4 regions of the Bradyrhizobium sp. Cp5.3 genome follow, and region 1 is predicted to be linked to each of the others. Evidence: predicted binding sites of a transcription regulator. Region 1 holds the regulator's gene; each other region holds the start of a gene.
What was found. The regulator LexA, encoded in region 1, represses DNA repair genes until DNA is damaged. The targets are predictions, from matches to a motif close to TGTTCNNNNTGTGTTCNG.

Region 1 (4,513 bases):
GATCGTTTTTCATGACCGCAGTGGTGCTGATCGCGGTGATGGTCGATCGCCGTGCCATTACCTTCCGGACGCTTGCAGTGGCTGCCCTGATCGTGCTCGCGGTCGCGCCGGAAGCGCTGGTTCACCCCAGTTTTCAAATGTCGTTCGCGGCAACGCTCGGGCTGGTAGCGCTGGTACAGATCGGCATGCCGAACCTGTTCGCCTCGCCCGATCATTCGACGACGGCGCGCATCGCGCTGTGGGGCGGCCGCGAGCTCGCGATGCTGTTCCTGGCCTCGCTCATCGCGGGGCTTGCGACCACGCCCTATGCCGCCTTCCACTTCCACCGTGTCACGCCGTTCGGCGTGCTCGCAAACCTTGCGGCGATGCCGGTGGTTTCGGCGCTGGTGATGCCGGCCGGGCTGTTGGGATTGGTCGCTGCGCCGTTCGGGCTCGACGGCGTGTTCTGGTGGCTGATGGGTGTCGGCATCGACTGGATGATCGCCGTCACGCAGTGGGTTGCGAACCTCCCGGGCGCGGTCGGCGGCATTGCCGCCTTCGGCAACGCGCCATTGGTCGCGGCGAGCATCGGTATCATCCTGATGGGGCTGCTGCGTACGCCCTTACGCTGGTCCGGTGCCCTCGTGCTGTTCATTGCGATCGTCTGGGCGGTGTCCGTGCGCCAGCCGGATATCCTGATCGCCGGCGACGGGCGTACCATTGCAGTGCGCGCCGGCGACGGTCGCCTGCATCTGATCGCGGCGAACAAGGATGCGTTTCTCGCGAAGGAGTGGCTTGCGGCCGATGCCGATCCACGCAGCGCCGGTGACGCCTCGCTCGGCAGCGGCGTGTCATGCGACGAGGCCGGATGCGTGACCCCGCTCGCCGACGGGCGCCTGATCGCCCTGGCGCTGCGCGCCGACGCGCTGTCCGATGATTGCAGCCGGGCCGCGCTGGTGGTGACGGCACGGCCCGCGCCGCCCGATTGCGCGGCGATGGTGGTCGACCGGGATCGTCTGGCAGGACAGGGCGGGCTGGCGCTCATGCGTCGCGGCGACGGCTTTGCGGTGCAGGCGGTGAGGGCGAGGGGCGCAAACCGCCCCTGGTCGCCGGCCGCCGCCGGCGATGGTTATTATGAATCAAATCTCGCGCCACGGCCGGCCACACCGCGCTCCAGGGACGCAACGCCGTCGGAGGCCGACCTTCAGGCCGAGGACTGAAATCGATCGTGTCAGCCGATCGGCAGGCGTGTCACGGTCGGCTGCGGCCTATCGGCGGCCACTTGCGGCTTGTGCTCACCGACCGGCTGGGTCACCGGCAATTGCAGCACGGTTGCGCGCTGGCATTCGACGAGCTGCGTCACCAGCACATACTTGCCGTCCGGGAATTCGATCGCATCATGATGGCGGTCCGGAATGTGCGGATCGACCTTGCCGAACTTGCCGACGCGGGAGTTGATGGTGCGCGTCCAGATCCAGCGATTGTCGTAGCGGACATTGTCGGCGAAGGCGAGCTCCGTCCCCGGCAGCAGGCAGACCGCGACCGAGAGATCGGCTTCCGAAGCGAAGCCGCGTGTCGAGGTGCCGCGGAAGGTTGTCGTGACGATCGTCTCACCGACCTGGGCGGGACGGGTCGCGACGGCATGCAGACTGTAGTCACACATCGCAAGTGCTCCTCATCAGAGATAGCGACCCGTGCCCCCGGAGGCCCAGGCCTCTATCAGGAAGGCTACGATGATATGCGATGTTGAGGGCAAATCTGCGACTTGTGTGCAGACCTGCCGATCACTTTATCTTTTCCACGTTCATCAAGAGCGTTTGGAACAAAGCGCGCTCCTGTGAATTCTTTTATGCTGCGCTTGTCGACATCATTCCTGGATTCATCGGCGCCGCACTACACGCGGCGGAGATCAGTTGCTCCGCACGACGAGCATCGGCTCACGGCTCCGCCGCATGCGCTCAGTACTTCCGGTACAGACCGATCAGCTTGCCCTGAATTTTCACGCGGTTCGGCGGCAGGATGCGCACCTCATAGGCGGCATTGGCGGGCTCGAGCGCGATCGAGGCGCCGCGGCGGCGAAAGCGCTTCAGCGTCGCTTCCTCGTCGTCGATCAGGGCAACCACGATGTCGCCGGTATCGGCGGTCTCGTTGCGCTGGATCAGCGCCATGTCGCCGTCGAGGATGCCGGCCTCAACCATCGAATCGCCGCGCACTTCGAGCGCGTAGTGCTCGCCCGAGCCGAGCATGTCCGGCGGTACGCTGATGGTGTGGCTGCGGGTCTGCAAGGCCTCGATCGGCGTACCGGCCGCGATGCGGCCCATCACCGGCACTGCGACCGGACGCTCGCCTTCGTCCACCGGTGCACTGGAGCCACGCACCTTGCCGAGATTGCCTTCGATGACGCTGGGCGTGAAGCCGCGCCGGCTTCCGGCGGCAGCCTGGAGCTCCGGTAGCTTGATCACTTCGATGGCGCGGGCGCGATTGGGCAGGCGCCGGATGAAGCCGCGCTCCTCGAGCGCGGTGATCAGGCGATGGATACCGGACTTCGAGCGCAGGTCGAGCGCGTCCTTCATCTCGTCGAAGGAGGGCGGCACGCCGCTTTCCTTCAGACGCTCGCTGATGAACCGCAGAAGCTCGTATTGTTTGCGCGTTAACATCTCGACCAAATCCCCCGGTTGATGTCGTTCGATTCCGAGACGCTGAATTCAGCGGCAAGCCGCTAGATGCTCGAAACAAATCATGAACGGACACTATATGTTCGATATGTGTTCCGCAACTGCTTAATTTACCGTGAACGCGACAAAGTTCGCGGAACACGTGTCGCCGTTGCGTTCAACCGGGCAGCCGCAACACCTCGCAAGGCGCGCCGGCGTCGGCCTTCGGCGCGAATGGCGGCCGCACGAGAAGTACCTGTGCCGCAGCGAGATTCGCAAGCAGCGAGGAGTCCTGATGGTTGACGGGCAGCGCAACCAGCGTGCCGTCGTCGCGCACTTCGAGGCGCGCGCGAAGATAGTCCTCGCGCATGTCGTTGGCACTGAGGTCGCGGCCGAGCACGGCGCGCTCGCGGCGGTGGTGAATCACTGCGCGGCCGGCAAGCGCGCGAATCAGCGGCACCGCGAACAGGAAGCCGCAAACGTAGGATGACACGGGATTGCCGGGCAGGCCGATCACGCGCATCGCGCCGAGATGACCGTGCATCATCGGCTTGCCCGGCCGCATCGCGATCTTCCAGAACGACATCGAGATGCCCTCGGCCTTGAGCGCCTGCTGGACCAGGTCGTGGTCGCCGACCGAGGCGCCGCCGGTCGTCAGCAGGATGTCGGCGCCACTCTCGCGCCCGCGGCGGATACCGGCAGTGGTGGCCTCCAGGGTATCGGCGACGACCCCAAGGTCGATCGTTTCGGCGCCTTCGCTGCGGGCGAGCGCGTGGAGGGCGTAGCCGTTGGAGTAGACGATCTGGCCGGGCCCGGGCGTCGAGCCCGGCATCACCAGCTCATCGCCGGTCGCGAGGATCGCGACCTTCGGACGGCGGCGGATGGGAAGGCGGGGATGGTTCATGCCGGCGGCGAGCGCGAGGTCGCGCTCGGTGAGGCGGGTTCCCTTCCGCAGCAGCACGTCGCCCTCGCGAAAATCGACGCCGGCGGGGCGGATGTGCCGGCCGGCAATGGCGGCCTCCTTGATCGTGACGCGCTTGCCCTCAGCGACCGTATCCTCCTGGATCACGACGGCGTCCGCGCCATCGGGAACGACGCCACCGGTGAAGATCCGCACCGCTTCGCCGGCGCCCACCGTCCCCGCGAACGGCCGGCCCGCGGCGACCTCGCCGATCACGGAGAGCTGCGTGTCGACATTGGCCACATCGCTCGCGCGCACGGCGTAGCCGTCCATCGCCGACATCGCCTGCGGCGGCTGCGTACGCCGGGCCGCAACATCGCGCGCGAGCACGCGATGGAAGGCATCGTCGAGCGCGATCGTTTCCTCGGCCAGAGGCTCTGCACCCGCGAGTACGGCGGCAAGCGCATCGGAAACCGGCATGAGGGCCACGGCGAACTCCCGCTACAAATCGAAGGACTGGTCGGCAAGGTTCTAGCCGAGTGGAGGGGCCGAAGCAAAAGGGCTCCGGAAGCGCAGGTCACGCGCACGTCCCTGCGATGTTGACCAGGCGGGAAATCTATTTCTGCAGCAAGAGCCGCACCAACTCGGCCTGCCGACTCACGCCGGTCTTATCAAAAATCCTCGACAGGTGGCTGCGTGCGGTTCCATCGGTGATGCCGAGCCGCTCGGCCGTGGTCTTGCGGCCGTCGCCCTTCACAATCTCGAGCGCGAACGCGGCTTCGGCGCGGGTGAGGCCGTAGCGCTCGCGCAACGCCTCGAGTCTTGCCCGCGCATTGGGCTCGGGGTCGGTGATGAGCAGCATCGCGCTCGAGCGCCAGCCGGAGGCGAGCGGCACGGCGCTCTCCGTCCAATCGCTGCCGACCGGCGTCACCTGCACGTGCAGCGGCATGCGGCCGGGCGGCCGGCGCAGGCTCATCTC
Region 2 (4,513 bases), on a different contig from region 1:
ACGATCGAGACGATCAGCAGCAGTTGCGAGAACAACAGCCAGCCGCGGCGGCGACCGAAGGCGCGGGTGAACAGCGGCACATGCAGCGCATCCACCAGCGGCGCCCACAAAAATTTCAGCGTGTAGGGCGTCCCGACCAGCGCGAACAGCCCGATGGTTCCGAGATCGACGCCGGATTCCCGCATCCACACCAGCAGCGTCGATCCCGACAGCGCCAGCGGCAGACCGGAGGAGAAGCCCAGAAACAGCACGATCAGCACCCGCGGCTGCATGTACACGGCAAGGCTGTCGCGCCAGGAGGCGGCGGGGGCATCGGCGCCGGCGGTTGCCGGGGCGGTTCCGGAAGTCGCGTCGGGTGCGGTCATGGGGAGGTGTTAGCAGATTCTGGCCTAAAAGACTCCCGACGCAGTCAGTGAGGCGGAAGCTCTCAACACCCTCTCGGTGTCATCGTCCGGCTTGTGCGCAATTGCGCACTGGGGCGGACGATCCAGTACCCACCAGCGCTTCGGCTCAATCACGACCGCCGCCGCGTACTGGATGCCCCGCCTTCGCCCGGTCAAGCCGGGCGACGACAGTGAAATTGGGGCGACCGCGTACCGGATCTGAGAGGAGAATCACTCCCCCGCCTGGAGCTTGCGCGGGAACAGCTCGGGCGCGCCCGTCGCCACGAGGCGCGGGGCTTCCGGCGTGTCGGTCTTGCTGAAATCGAGCTCTTCGATCCGACCCGCCCGCTTCTCGATCTTGTCGGCGGAGATCAGGACCTGGCGCACGTCCTCGTTCACGTCGGAAAAATGCTTCTGCAGTTTCAGCACGCGGTCGCGCAGGCGGCCGAGATCGTCGCCGAGCTTGATCACCTCGGTGCGGATCTGGTCGGCGGCATCGCGCATGCGCGCATCCTTCATGATCTGCTGCATCACCTGGATCGCCAGCATCAGAAGCGAGGGCGACACGAGTACGACACGAGCCCGATAAGCCTTCTGGATCACGTCGTCGAAGCCGTCATGGATCTCGGCGTAGACCGATTCCGACGGCACGAACATCAGCGCCATCTCCTGGGTCTCGCCGGTGACGAGATATTTTTCTGCGATGTCGCTGACATGCTTCATCACGTCGCCGCGCAGCCGCTGCGAAGCAATCCGCCGCTCCTCGTCGGTGCGAGCGTCGTGCAGCGCGGTCATCGCTTCCAGCGGAAATTTGGCGTCGATGCAGAGCGGCCGCTGATCCGGGAGAAACACCACGCAGTCCGGCCGTTTTCCCGTCGAGAGCGTGAACTGGAACTCGTAGGAGCCCTTCGGCAAGCCGTCCTGGACGATCGCCTCCATCCGCGCCTGGCCGAAGGCGCCGCGCGACTGCTTATTGGCGAGCACGTCGCGCAAGGTCGTCACCTGCGTGGTGAGGTCGGTGAGGTTCTTGTGCGCGTTGTCGATGATGCCGAGCCGCTCGTGCAGCGCGCGCAGGCTCTCCATGGTGTTGCGAGTCGAGTGCTCCATCGACTGGCCGACGCGGTGGGTCACCGAATCCAGCCGCTCGTTGACCGCGCGCGCCATCTCGGCCTGACGGCCGGCCAGTGCCTGAGTCATGGCATCGACTCGGCCCGACGCCTCGCTCTGGGCGTGCAGGACCTGGCTCAGGCGCTCCTCGAGCTCGTCGGCCCGGATCGCGTGCGCCATCGCGAGTTCCGCGCCGCGCCGCCCCGACCGCGCGATCACGACGGCAATCACCACCAGCAGGAGGAGGACCAGGACGCCGAAGCCGATCAGCGCATCGATGGTGCGCACCGGCCAGTCGCCAGCCATGAAAATGATCTCGTTCATGCCAGCCCTTCTAGCCGATTCGCGGGGACGTGCGAACGAAGAGGGAACGCTTATGGTTAATACCTCCCTAATTTTTATGGTTAACGAAGCCCTAAGTTTTATGGTTAGCGGAGCGTTAACGGCGTTCCCCGCTGCATTGACCGCATCTCGCGCGGGGCTTAAATCGCCGCCATGGCCTTAAGAGAAATCATCATCCTGCCCGACAAGCAGTTGCGTCTGGTCTCCAAGCCGATCGAGAAGGTCACGCCGGAGATCCGCAAGCTTGCCGGCGACATGTTCGAGACCATGTACGACGCGCCCGGCATTGGCCTCGCGGCGATCCAGGTCGCGCAGCCGCTGCGCCTGATCACCATGGACCTCGCCAAGCGCGACGAGAACGGCGAGACCAAGCACGAGCCGCGCGTCTTCATCAATCCCGAGATCATCGCCTCGTCCGAGGAGCTGTCGGTCTACGAGGAAGGCTGCCTGTCGATCCCCGAATATTACGAGGAGGTCGAGCGGCCTGCGAAGGTGCGTGTGCGTTTCATCGATCTCGACGGCAAGGTGCATGAGGAGGACGCCGAGGGCCTCTACGCCACCTGCATCCAGCACGAGATCGACCATCTCAACGGCGTGCTGTTCGTCGACTATCTGTCGAAACTCAAGCGCGACCGCGTGTTCAAGAAATTCGAGAAAGCCGCCAAGCGCGCGGAGTGAGTAGGGCTCGGTCCTCTCACGCCGTCAGGGCCGGGCTTGACCCGGCCATCCACGCCTTGCTTGCTTTGCCGAAGAACGTGGATGCCCGGGACAAGCCCGGGCATGACGGAGAACCGGAACTCTCACCGAAACGCCGCCACATGCCCCTTCGCCTGATCTTCATGGGTACGCCAGATTTCTCCGTGCCGACGCTGCTCGAGCTCGTCGCGCATGGCCACGAGGTCGCGGCCGTCTACACCCGCGCGCCGAAGCCGGGCGGGCGGCGCGGCCTGCAATTGCAGCCGACGCCGGTCGAGGAGGCGGCGCGAAAGCTCGGCGTGCCCGTGCTGACGCCGAAGACATTGAAGACGCAGGAAGCGCTCGACGAATTCCGCGCCTTTGGCGCCGAGGCCGCCGTCGTCGTCGCCTATGGCATGATCCTGCCGCAGGCGATCCTCGATGCGCCAAGGCTCGGCTGCTACAATCTGCATGCCTCGCTGCTGCCGCGCTGGCGCGGTGCGGCGCCCATCAACCGCGCGATCATGGCCGGCGATGCCGAGAGCGGCGTGATGGTGATGAAGATGGACGTCGGCCTCGACACTGGCGACGTCGCGATGGCGGAGCGTCTTGCGATCACCGACAACATGACCGCAGTGGACCTGCACGATCGCCTTTCCCGGCTCGGCGCCGATCTGATGGTGCGCGCCATGGCCGCGCTCGCACGCGGCGGACTCCAGCTCAAGAAGCAGAGCGAGGACGGCGTTACCTACGCCGCCAAGATCGACAAGGCCGAGGCGCGGATCGACTGGAGCAAGCCTGCACGCGACGTGCTGCGCCACATTCACGGCCTGTCGCCGTTTCCCGGCGCCTGGAGCGAGCTTGCGGACGTGAGCGAGAACGCACGCGTGAAGATCCTGCGCTGCGAACTCGCGAAAGGCTCGGGCGCCCCCGGCGACGTCCTCGACGACCAGCTCACCATCGCCTGTGGCGAGGGCGCCATCCGCATCATCGAGCTGCAGCGCGAAGGCAAGGCGCGGATGCAGGCTGCAGACTTCTTGCGCGGCGTGCCTTTAGGGATAGGCGGTAGACTTACGTAACACTGTCATACCCGGCGAAGGCGGGCGATGACTCCGAAATTGGGACAAGATGCCCCGCTACAAGCTCACCATCGAATATGACGGCGCGCCGTTCTGCGGCTGGCAGGTGCAGGAGACGCTGCCCTCGGTGCAGGGCGCGCTCGAGAGAGCCGTGAAGGCGATGACCGGCGCGGATGTGCGGGTGCACGGCGCCGGCCGCACCGATGCCGGCGTGCACGCGCTCGGCCAGGTCGCGCATGTCGATATCGAGAAGCAGTTCGCGCCGGATCGCTTCCGCGATGGGCTCAACGCGCATCTGCGCCCGGATCCGGTGGCGGTGCTCGATGCCGAGATCGTCGGCGAAACCTTCGAGGCGCGCTTCTCCGCCATCAAGCGCCACTACCGCTACCGCATCGTCAATACCCGCGCCAATCTCGCGCTCGACGTCGGCCACGCCTGGCGCGTGCCGCGCCGGCTCGACACCGCTGCGATGCATGTGGCCGCACAGCGCCTGATCGGCAAGCACGATTTCACGACATTCCGCGACACCGAATGTCAGGCCAAATCGCCGGAGAAGACGCTCGATCAGCTCGATGTGCTGCGCGACGGCCGCGAGGTGACGATCCTCACTTCCGCACGCTCCTTCCTGCACAGCCAGGTGCGTTCGATGGTCGGTTCGCTCGTTTGGGTTGGCGAAGGCCGCTGGACCGCCGACGATCTCTCCGCAGCGCTTGCCGCGCGCAACCGCGCCGCCTGCGGCATCGTCGCCCCGCCGGAGGGGCTGTATCTGGTGCGGGTGGATTATTGACCCTTCGCCTCTCCTCGCTTGCGGGGAGAGGCCGACGCGCTTCGAGCGATGCGAAGCATCGTCGGAGCGCGGCGGGTGAGGGGGACTCTCCACGAGTCCAACTCGTACCGTGTTTGCGGAAGCAGCCCCTCACCCCAACC
Region 3 (4,513 bases), 130 kb from region 1:
GCGGGATTGTCGATCAGCGCCACGCAGGCGTCGACGACCTCGCCGAGATTGTGCGGAGGGATGTTGGTCGCCATGCCGACCGCGATGCCGCCCGCCCCGTTGACCAGAAGGTTCGGGAATTTGGCCGGAAGAACCGACGGCTCGGTCTCGTTGTTGTCGTAGTTCGGCTGGAAGTCGACGGTGTCCTTGTCGATATCGGCGAGCAAAGCCAGCGCGGACGGCGTGAGGCGCGCTTCGGTGTAACGATAGGCGGCCGGCGGATCACCATCGACCGAGCCGAAATTGCCCTGGCCGTCGATCAGCGGCACCCGCATCGAAAAGTCCTGCGCCATGCGGACCATGGCGTCGTAGATCGACTGGTCGCCGTGCGGATGATACTTACCGATGACGTCGCCGACCACGCGGGCGGATTTGACGTACTTCTTGTCGGGCGTGTGCCCCTGCTCGTTCATCGAGTACAGGATGCGGCGGTGCACCGGCTTCAGTCCGTCGCGGGCATCAGGCAATGCGCGCGCCACGATCACGCTCATGGCGTAATCGAGGTAGGACTTCTTCATCTCATCAAGGATGGAGACGGGGCGAATGTCCGAGGGTTGCGCCGGCTGGTCGCCGGGCTTGTTGTCGTCGTCAGCCAAGGGGGAATCCGGTGAAGTTTTGTCTGGGAATCATATAGCGCATCGGGGGCTTGATAACCACCCTTGCGGCGTTCTCGGAAGCGCTTTTTCCGACTGTTTTTCCAGAGACTTACGCGCTCTGCACCACCGCCTCGGGAACCGCCGGATGGAGCGGCCTGGAGCCGTCCGTCAGGACCCGAAAATCACCCGGTGCATGAGGCGCCCGGGCACCAGCGTGAATACGCCTGCCACCACCAGCGCGCCGGTGAAGATGAAGATCATTATCCGCCGGTGATCGGTCACCCGATGGGTATGCGCGCGCCACACCGCGACCGGCAGCACCACCAGCGTGAAGATCGACAGGAGATGGATCGGGCCGAAGGAACCAACCAGACGGATGCCGTGAATCCAGAACGAGGACGTCGCCACGACGACCATCAAGGCCACCCAGATCCAGCCGATCGTCCTGTGCGGCAACGTCCCCTTGGGCGCAGCGAACTGCACGAGACCGAGCGCGAAGGCGGCCATCGCCGCGAAGGCATGGAGCGGGATGGCCGGGGCGGCCTCGATCAGCGGTGCAAGGCTCATGCGGGCGTTCTCCCGGAGGGAACAATAGCAATGTGAATAGGATTAACATCAAGTTAATACCATTCACATCGCGCCCGGTCAAAGAGCTTCAGGCCCAGCATGAAGTAAGCCCGAAAATACCGAGCTTTATCCGATAATTGGTAAGGACTCCTGCCGCTTTACGCGAGTGACTGCATCAAGGATGCGAAGAGCTCGCCGCCTCAGAACGGGATGTCGTCGTCCATGTCGCTGTTGCGGCCGCCACCGGCGGCAACCGGGCGGCGCGGCGCACTGCTGACCGGACCGCTGGAGCCGAAGTCCCCGCCCGGCTCCTCGCCGAAGCTGCCGCCTCCTCCACCGCCTCGGCCGTCGAGCATGGTGAGGTTCGAGTTGAAGCCCTGGAGCACGACTTCGGTGGAGTATTTCTCAGCCCCGCTCTGGTCGGTCCATTTACGGGTCTGGAGCGCGCCTTCGACGTAGACCTTCGCGCCCTTCTTCAGGTACTGCTCGGCAACCTTGGCGAGACCTTCATTGAAGATCACCACGCGGTGCCACTCGGTCTTTTCCTTGCGCTCGCCCGTCGCCTTGTCCCGCCAAGTCTCCGAGGTCGCCACCGACAGGTTCGCGATCGGTCGCCCGTCCTGGGTACGGCGGATTTCCGGATCCTTGCCGAGATTTCCGACCAGAATGACCTTGTTGATGCTTCCCGCCATCGCCGCTCTCCACTCCAAATGTCACTGAAAAGGCCGCGCGCTGTCGCGCCATCCGCCGCCTGCTAAGGGGACCCTATACGCTCGCAGGCGCCGGTCAGCCCGCCATCCCCCAACTTATCCCCACATATAGCACCGACAGCCACTTTGTTCCAGATTTGTTCCTCAGCAAAACCGAGGCGGAATAAGACAGCCAAATGACAAGGATGCATCGATATGATGGCAAGCCGGATGGAACCTTTTCGAGTTCTCGCGAACGGGAAAACTATCTAACATTCATTAGGTTACAGACCGCTCGTTCGCCCGTGACTGTTGCATTTCGGAGACGGACTCCGGTCCGGCATTCAGCTACGGTCTGACTCGGAATTAGTTAATATGGGCGTCGCGCCTGATTGACCGCTTCGGGGATTTCAAGAAGCGGACGAAACCGGGGAGACTGCAATGAATAAGATTTTGGTGGGTGCAATCGGAGCTGTGGCCCTTAGCCTGGCGGCTCCTGCGAACGCGGCGGACCTCGCTGCGCGTCCGTACACCAAGGCTCCGCCGATGGCGGTCGCCGCGATCTACGACTGGAGCGGCTTCTACATCGGCATCAACGGCGGTGGCGGATCGAGCCACAATTGCTGGGATTTCCTCGCCCTCGGCGGCGCAGTCGTCACACGCGAAGGCTGCCACAATGCGACCGGCGGCACGGTCGGTGGCCAGATCGGCTATCGCTGGCAGTCGACCAATTGGGTGTTCGGCATCGAAGGTCAGGGCAACTGGGCCGACTTCACCGGCGACAACATCAGCACGACGTTCGTGGTTGCGCCCGGCCTTCGCAATCGTTCGAGGATCGACGCCTTTGGTCTGATCACCGGTCAGGTCGGCTACGCCTGGAATAACGCCCTGTTTTACGTGAAGGGCGGCGCCGCCGTCGTCGGTGACCAATATCGCAGCTTCGCTGTGGCCAACGGCCTGGAATTCGATCGGGCCAACGAGACCCGCTGGGGCGGTACGGTGGGTGCCGGATTCGAGTACGGCTTCGCTCCGAACTGGTCGGTCGGCGTCGAATACGACCACATCTTCCTCGGACATCACACCACCACCTTCACCGGTTCCGGCAACTTCCTCATTGCGCCCCTCGGCGTTGCCACGCGCTCCGAGCGGATCGGCCAGGATGTCGACATGGGCCTCGTCCGCCTGAACTATCGCTGGGGCGGCCCGGCCATCGCAAAGTACTGATATCGTTTGAATATCAATCGTTCCTGAAGGCCGGCCTTGCGCCGGCCTTTTTGCCGTTCGCTGCGCGGGAAGTTAAATAGGTCAGCAATACAGCCTCTTTCTCAAATCTGTTGTGGCTTTTGGGGTACACAACTTGCGGCTTTACCGGTGTAAGCCGATGGCAATTGGACCACCGCGTCCGATCCTTCCCTTCGCAGGAAGGCAAGAACAGAAACTGGGACTGGGACTAAGTTGAAAATGAAGAAAGTTTTGTTGGCTTCGGCCTGTTTGTTCGCACTGGGCGCGTTCGCTCCCGCCACGGCTGCTGATCTGGCAGCCCGCCCCTACACCAAGGCTCCGGCGATGCCGGCAGCGGTCTACAACTGGACCGGCTTCTACCTCGGCATCGTCGGCGGCGGCGCTTGGGAGAACGGCTCCGGCGACCCGAAGATGAAGGGCGGTTTCGTCGGCGGCACGGCCGGCTACAACTGGCAGACCGGCAACGTCGTGTTCGGTCTCGAGGCCGATGGCTCCTGGGCCGACGTCAGCGCTTCGGCGACCGGCGCCACCCTTGTCCCCGGCTTCGGTGTCGTGACCACGACGGCGAGCTCGAAGACCGATGCGATGGGCACCGTGCGCGGCCGCATCGGCTGGGCGGTCAATAACGTCCTGTTCTACGGCACCGGCGGCTACGCCTGGATCGACAACAAGATCACCCTCTCGGCGCTCGGCGTGACTGCCTCGGACAGCAAGTGGCACTCAGGCTGGACCGTCGGCGCGGGCGTTGAGGCGTTCTTCGCTCCGCAGTGGTCGGTCAAGGGCGAGTACCTCTATCGCAGCCTCGGCGGCGAAAGCTACTTCTCCGGCGCGCTGCCCACCGGCACGCTCAACTTCCACACCGTGCAGGTCGGCGTGAACTATCACTTCGGCGGCCCGATCGTCGCGAAGTACTGATCTCCTCGAACGACGTCTTACGTCACGAAAGGCCGGCCTCGCGCCGGCCTTTTTGTTTTCGCGCGCCGTCGCGCCCAACCGTCATGGAATCGAGAGTGCGGTGTGCAAACGCCGGCGATCGAGTCGGGACAGTTGGGGAATTGAAATGAAGACGTTGCTGCTGGCATCAGTCAGCCTGTTCGCACTCGGCGCGCTCGCGCCGGCCGGTGCCGCCGATCTACCGCTGTACAAGGCGCCGGTGGCTCCCGTGCTCGCCTATGACTGGACCGGCGTCTATGCCGGCATCAACGGCGGCGCCGGCCTTGCGCATGCCTGCTGGAGCATCACCGACGCGCTCGGCGCCGTCGTGGACCCGGCCGCCGGCGAAGGCTGCCACAATGCGAGCGGCGGCACGATCGGCGGACAGATCGGCTATCGCTGGCAGAAGGCGCACTGGGTCTTCGGGCTGGAGGGCCAGGGCAACTG
Region 4 (4,513 bases), on a different contig from region 1:
GTCTACCCGATCGACGCGCGCTATATTGTCGAAGGCAAGGCGACCCAGATCATCGACACCAAGCCGAAGGCCCATTGCGTCTTCATCGACGCCAGCAACAAGCATGCCTATGTCCCGGTGCTCGGCGCCGATTACATCATGCAGTTCAAGTTCGATGCCAGCACCGGCATGCTGACGCCCAACGATCCGCCCAAGGTCGCCACCAAGGCCGGCGCCGGCCCGCGCCATTTCACCATCCACCCGAACGGCAAATGGGGTTATCTCAGCACCGAGACGACCGCGACGATCGGCACCTATTCGATCGACGAGGACAAGGGTACCCTTACCGAGGTGGCGTTCGTCGACACCGGCGATTACAACCAAAAAGATTCGGCCTTCGCATCCGACATCCATATCACGCCGAACGGAAACTTCCTTTACGGCGCCGTGCGCACGACCAGCCTGCTGTATGGGTACAAGATCGATCCCGAGAAGGGGACGCTGACCGGGATCGGCAAATGGCCGACCGAGAAGACCCCGCGCGGCTTCAACATCGATCCGCGCGGCAAGTTCTTGCTGGCGGTGGGGATGGATTCAGCGAGCCTGACAGTCCATGCGATCGACCAGGACAGCGGCGAGCTGAAGAACGTCAAGCAATATCCGATGGGCAAGCAGCCGAATTGGGTTGAGATCGTCGATAGGATCCGCGACTAGTTTCCGGCCGGCGAAGGAAGCGGCGGCGAAGAAGCCGGCGACGGGCCAGCGGCGGAAGTCGGCTTAGGCGGCTGTTGCCCGGAGCCGGCGGCGTTTCAGGAAGACGCGATCCGCGATCGACTGCTGCGGCTAAACGCGCGATAGGGTGCTTCGACCGGACGCTTCGATGACCTTCACCATCGGCATCATCTCGGATACGCACGGTCTGCTTCGGCCGGAGGCTCTTCGCGTGCTGGCCCAGGTCGACCGCATCATTCACGGCGGTGACATCGGTGATCCCGAGATCATCACCGCGCTGAGGAGAATTGCTCCCGTCACGGCGATCAGAGGGAACGTGGACACGGGCGAGTGGGCCACCGAATTTGCCGAAACCGAGTTCGTGCGGCTTGCGGGACGGCTGTTCTACGTTCTGCACGACCTCAATACCCTGCAGATCGATCCCGTAGCCGCCGGCATCGATGTCATTGTTTCCGGCCACTCCCATATGCCGAAGATCGTTACCGTAGACGGCTTACTCTACGTGAATCCCGGCAGTGCCGGGCGCCGGCGCTTCAAGCTGCCGATCACGCTTGCGAGCCTCGAAGTCACGCCCGTCGGACTGAAACCGATCATCCACGATCTTGAAGACGGATAGGCCGCGCCGCGCATGTTCGGCCACACGAAGCTTTCGGCGCCATCTCGGCCGCCAGGTAAGTCGCATCCATGGGCAGCGTTAGATGGGCAGATCGAGCTGAGGTTCGACATCGTCGTTCCCCAGCGTTTGCAGCGAGGACAGCGACACGCCCAGCAGGCGAACCGACTTCGGGAAGGGCACCTCGGCCTGCAGCAGGGCGATCGCCAAGCTCTCCAAGTCGTCCCGGCTCGAGACGACCGTCGGGACGGACCGGCTCCGCGTGATGATCTCGAAATCGAAGAACTTGACCTTGAGCGTCACCGTTCGTCCCCGGTTGCCGGTGCTCTCACAGTGGCGCCAGACCTTGTCGATCAGTGGCCGGACCTCGGCAGCCATGGCGTCGAATGTCGTGAGGTCCACTGAGAACGTGTTCTCCGCGCCGATCGACTTGCGGATGCGATTGGCGCGCACGGGACGGTCGTCGACCCCGCGCGAGATCCAGTAGTAGTAGGCGCCCGACTTACCGAAGTTCGCATTCATGAACTCTAGCGTCTGGTTGCGAATGTCCATTCCGGTGAAGATGCCGAGGCCATTCATATTCGCGCTCGTCGCTGGACCGATGCCGTGGAATTTGCCGACCGGCAGCGACTCCACGAACGCGGCGCCCATCTCTGGAGAGATGACGTACTGTCCGTTCGGCTTCCTGTGATCCGAGGCGAGTTTCGCCAGAAACTTGTTGTAGCTGATGCCGGCCGAAGCGTTGAGGCCCGTCTCGGCCTTGATCTTCTCGCGGATCCGAAGTGCCACGTCGCGGGCGAGGGGGATGCCCTGCAGGTTTTCGGTGACGTCGAGATAGGCCTCGTCCAGCGACAGCGGTTCGATGATCGGCGTGTGCTCCGCGAAGATGTCGCGGATTTGCCGGCTGATCGCCTTGTAGACCTCGAAGCGCGGTTTCACGAAGATCAGGTCCGGACACTGCCTCTTGGCGATGACGGACGCCATCGCCGAGCGGACCCCGAACTTGCGGGCCTCGTAGCTTGCCGCAGCTACCACGCCGCGTTCCGCCGAGCCGCCGACCGCGACCGGCTTGCCTCGCAGATCCGGATTGTCCCGCTGCTCGACCGACGCGTAGAAGGCGTCCATGTCGATGTGGATGATCTTGCGGTGGGAAAGGCCGGCGTCGGGTCGGCTTGCGTCCATCTCTACGGGTCTGTCCTTCGCTCCGCCTTGACAAATAAAGCTGTCAGAACAAAAAAGGAACGATAAAACGTCTTCGGCTGGTCGTTGAGAACAGATTCGTTGACCAGATTTGATGGGAACCCGGCACGCGTCACATGAAGCCTACAACGTTGCCGGTCTACTACTATCTCGACCGGCATCACCAACCAGATGGTTCGGGATGCGCCCGTGTTCCACGAAATCGCCGACAGTTTCATGGCGTTCATGGCCGACGGCATCTTCGTCGCCCACAACGTGAACTTCGACTACGGCTTCCTGTCGTACGAGTACGAACGGCTCGAACGACGCTTCCGTTTTCCGAAGCTGTGCACTTGCGTGGGAATGCGGCGTCGCTATCCCGGGCACAAATCGTACGGACTCGGAAAGTTGTGCGCGATCTACGACATCGAGCTCGAAGATCACCATCGCGCGCTATGCGACGCTCGGGCGGCGGCCCGGCTGTTGAACCTCATCAACAAGAAGCGCGACGACTGCATCTCGGCAGAAGCGGTGCAGGCCGCTTAGTCCCGCTCCGGGCAAGGTATCGGCTATGCCGTCCGAGACCGCTGCTACGGCGACGACAGTGGGTCTGGATGCGACGCACGGTAGTCGTGCGGGGTCGCGATGCTGAGCAAAACACGCTTGCCGCGTAACCGATCTACGATCTTAGCAGGGACACGAATTCGGAATTGGAGAATACTGTAGCCGGCACGTTTGGACATTGAAAACTTCAGGGAAACCATGGTCCGTGTGGCACTTTCGTGTGGCACTCAGGACCGAAATTTCAAGAAAATCAATGGTCCCAGCAGGATGACTGGTGCTGCCGGACAGGATTGAACTCGTGGACAGGTCCTCCTCGCGGCGGATCAAGGCGGTCATGTCCGCCAATTTGATTTGCCTCAAGTGCCTCTCTCCCGATGCAGTAAAATGCAGGCCGCGCGGCATACTCGGTTGATGCGAGGGGCAGCCGACGCTTGGAGCGGTGGATGAAGGCTTCCCTGGTCACGATTGAGCCGAACGGGCATTCCTGCAGCGATTGTGCGGTCCGCGAATTCGCGGTCTGCTCGTCATTGGACGCGGCCGAACTCCGGGAGCTCGAGCATCTGGGACGGCGCGTCCATTTTGCCGCGGGCCAGACCGTCTTCTCCGAGGAGGACATCACTTCGTCGTTCTACAACGTCCTCGACGGCGTCATGCGGCTGTACAAGCTGTTGCCTGATGGCCGCAGGCAGATCGTCGGTTTTGCATTGCCTGGCGATTTCCTGGGGATGAACATTTCCGGGCGCCATAATTTCTCCGCCGATGCGATTGGCACGGTGACGATCTGCCAGTTCGCGAAGGCGCCCTTCACCCGTTTCATCGAGGACCGGCCGCATCTCTTGCGGCGGATCAACGAGCTGGCAATCCGCGAGTTGACCCAGGCGCGCGACCACATGGTCCTGCTTGGCCGCCGCTCGGCGGACGAAAAGGTGGCGACCTTTCTCCTCGGCTGGCGTGAACGGCTGATCCTGCTCAAGGGAACGATAGGGACGGTGCCGCTGCCGATGAGCCGGCAGGACATCGCCGACTATCTGGGTCTCACCATCGAAACTGTCAGCCGCACCTTCACCAAGCTGGAGCGCCTCGGCGTGATCGAGATCATCCCGGGCGGCATCGGCCTGCTCGATGCCGAACGGGCAGGGGCGTTGGCGGCCGCCTGAAGCCAGGGTCTTCCATGGGCCCCTCCGATTTTTGATCCCGATCAATGACGCCCGGCGCGTGCGGCGAATAATGCCGAAAGCGATTCGGGAGAGGCGCGATGCCGACTGATGCTTTGCTGGTGACCATTGCCGTCGTAGCCGTCTTTGCCGTTTTTTCCGCGGCCTTGGCTTGGGCGGACCGACAGGCCAGCACTGCGCGCCCCGATTCGGATTTCAAACGCTGAAGCCCCTGAGACCGCGGTCGCGTTCCAACGCGCCCACCGCGCGCGTCTGCTTGCCTTGATCGGCC

Region 2: the regulator LexA is predicted to act here: its motif matches at 1,846-1,863, upstream of K289_RS0114175 (DNA recombination protein RmuC).
Region 3: the regulator LexA is predicted to act here: its motif matches at 2,040-2,057, upstream of K289_RS0106925 (single-stranded DNA-binding protein).
Region 4: the regulator LexA is predicted to act here: its motif matches at 2,551-2,568, upstream of dinB (DNA polymerase IV).

What each region holds. Positions count from the first base shown of each region.
Region 1 is NZ_AUFA01000003.1:202,217-206,729, forward strand. It holds gene K289_RS0106255 (ComEC/Rec2 family competence protein) at 1-1,199, shown strand, start outside; gene K289_RS51420 (hypothetical protein) at 1,211-1,642, opposite strand; gene lexA (transcriptional repressor LexA) at 1,938-2,636, opposite strand; gene glp (gephyrin-like molybdotransferase Glp) at 2,812-4,023, opposite strand; gene K289_RS0106275 (helix-turn-helix transcriptional regulator) at 4,151-4,513, opposite strand, start outside.
Region 2 is NZ_AUFA01000009.1:46,036-50,548, forward strand. It holds gene K289_RS0114170 (MFS transporter) at 1-365, opposite strand, end outside; gene K289_RS0114175 (DNA recombination protein RmuC) at 615-1,814, opposite strand; gene def (peptide deformylase) at 1,986-2,510, shown strand; gene fmt (methionyl-tRNA formyltransferase) at 2,651-3,586, shown strand; gene truA (tRNA pseudouridine(38-40) synthase TruA) at 3,636-4,373, shown strand.
Region 3 is NZ_AUFA01000003.1:335,096-339,608, reverse strand. It holds gene gyrA (DNA gyrase subunit A) at 1-635, opposite strand, end outside; gene K289_RS0106930 (DUF2306 domain-containing protein) at 804-1,202, opposite strand; gene K289_RS0106925 (single-stranded DNA-binding protein) at 1,403-1,894, opposite strand; gene K289_RS0106920 (outer membrane protein) at 2,333-3,115, shown strand; gene K289_RS0106915 (outer membrane protein) at 3,353-4,048, shown strand; gene K289_RS0106910 (outer membrane protein) at 4,194-4,513, shown strand, end outside.
Region 4 is NZ_AUFA01000032.1:37,718-42,230, forward strand. It holds gene K289_RS0130855 (lactonase family protein) at 1-693, shown strand, start outside; gene K289_RS0130860 (metallophosphoesterase family protein) at 860-1,327, shown strand; gene dinB (DNA polymerase IV) at 1,406-2,506, opposite strand; gene K289_RS0130870 (PolC-type DNA polymerase III) at 2,684-3,049, shown strand; gene K289_RS0130875 (helix-turn-helix domain-containing protein) at 3,511-4,224, shown strand; gene K289_RS52890 (hypothetical protein) at 4,323-4,448, shown strand.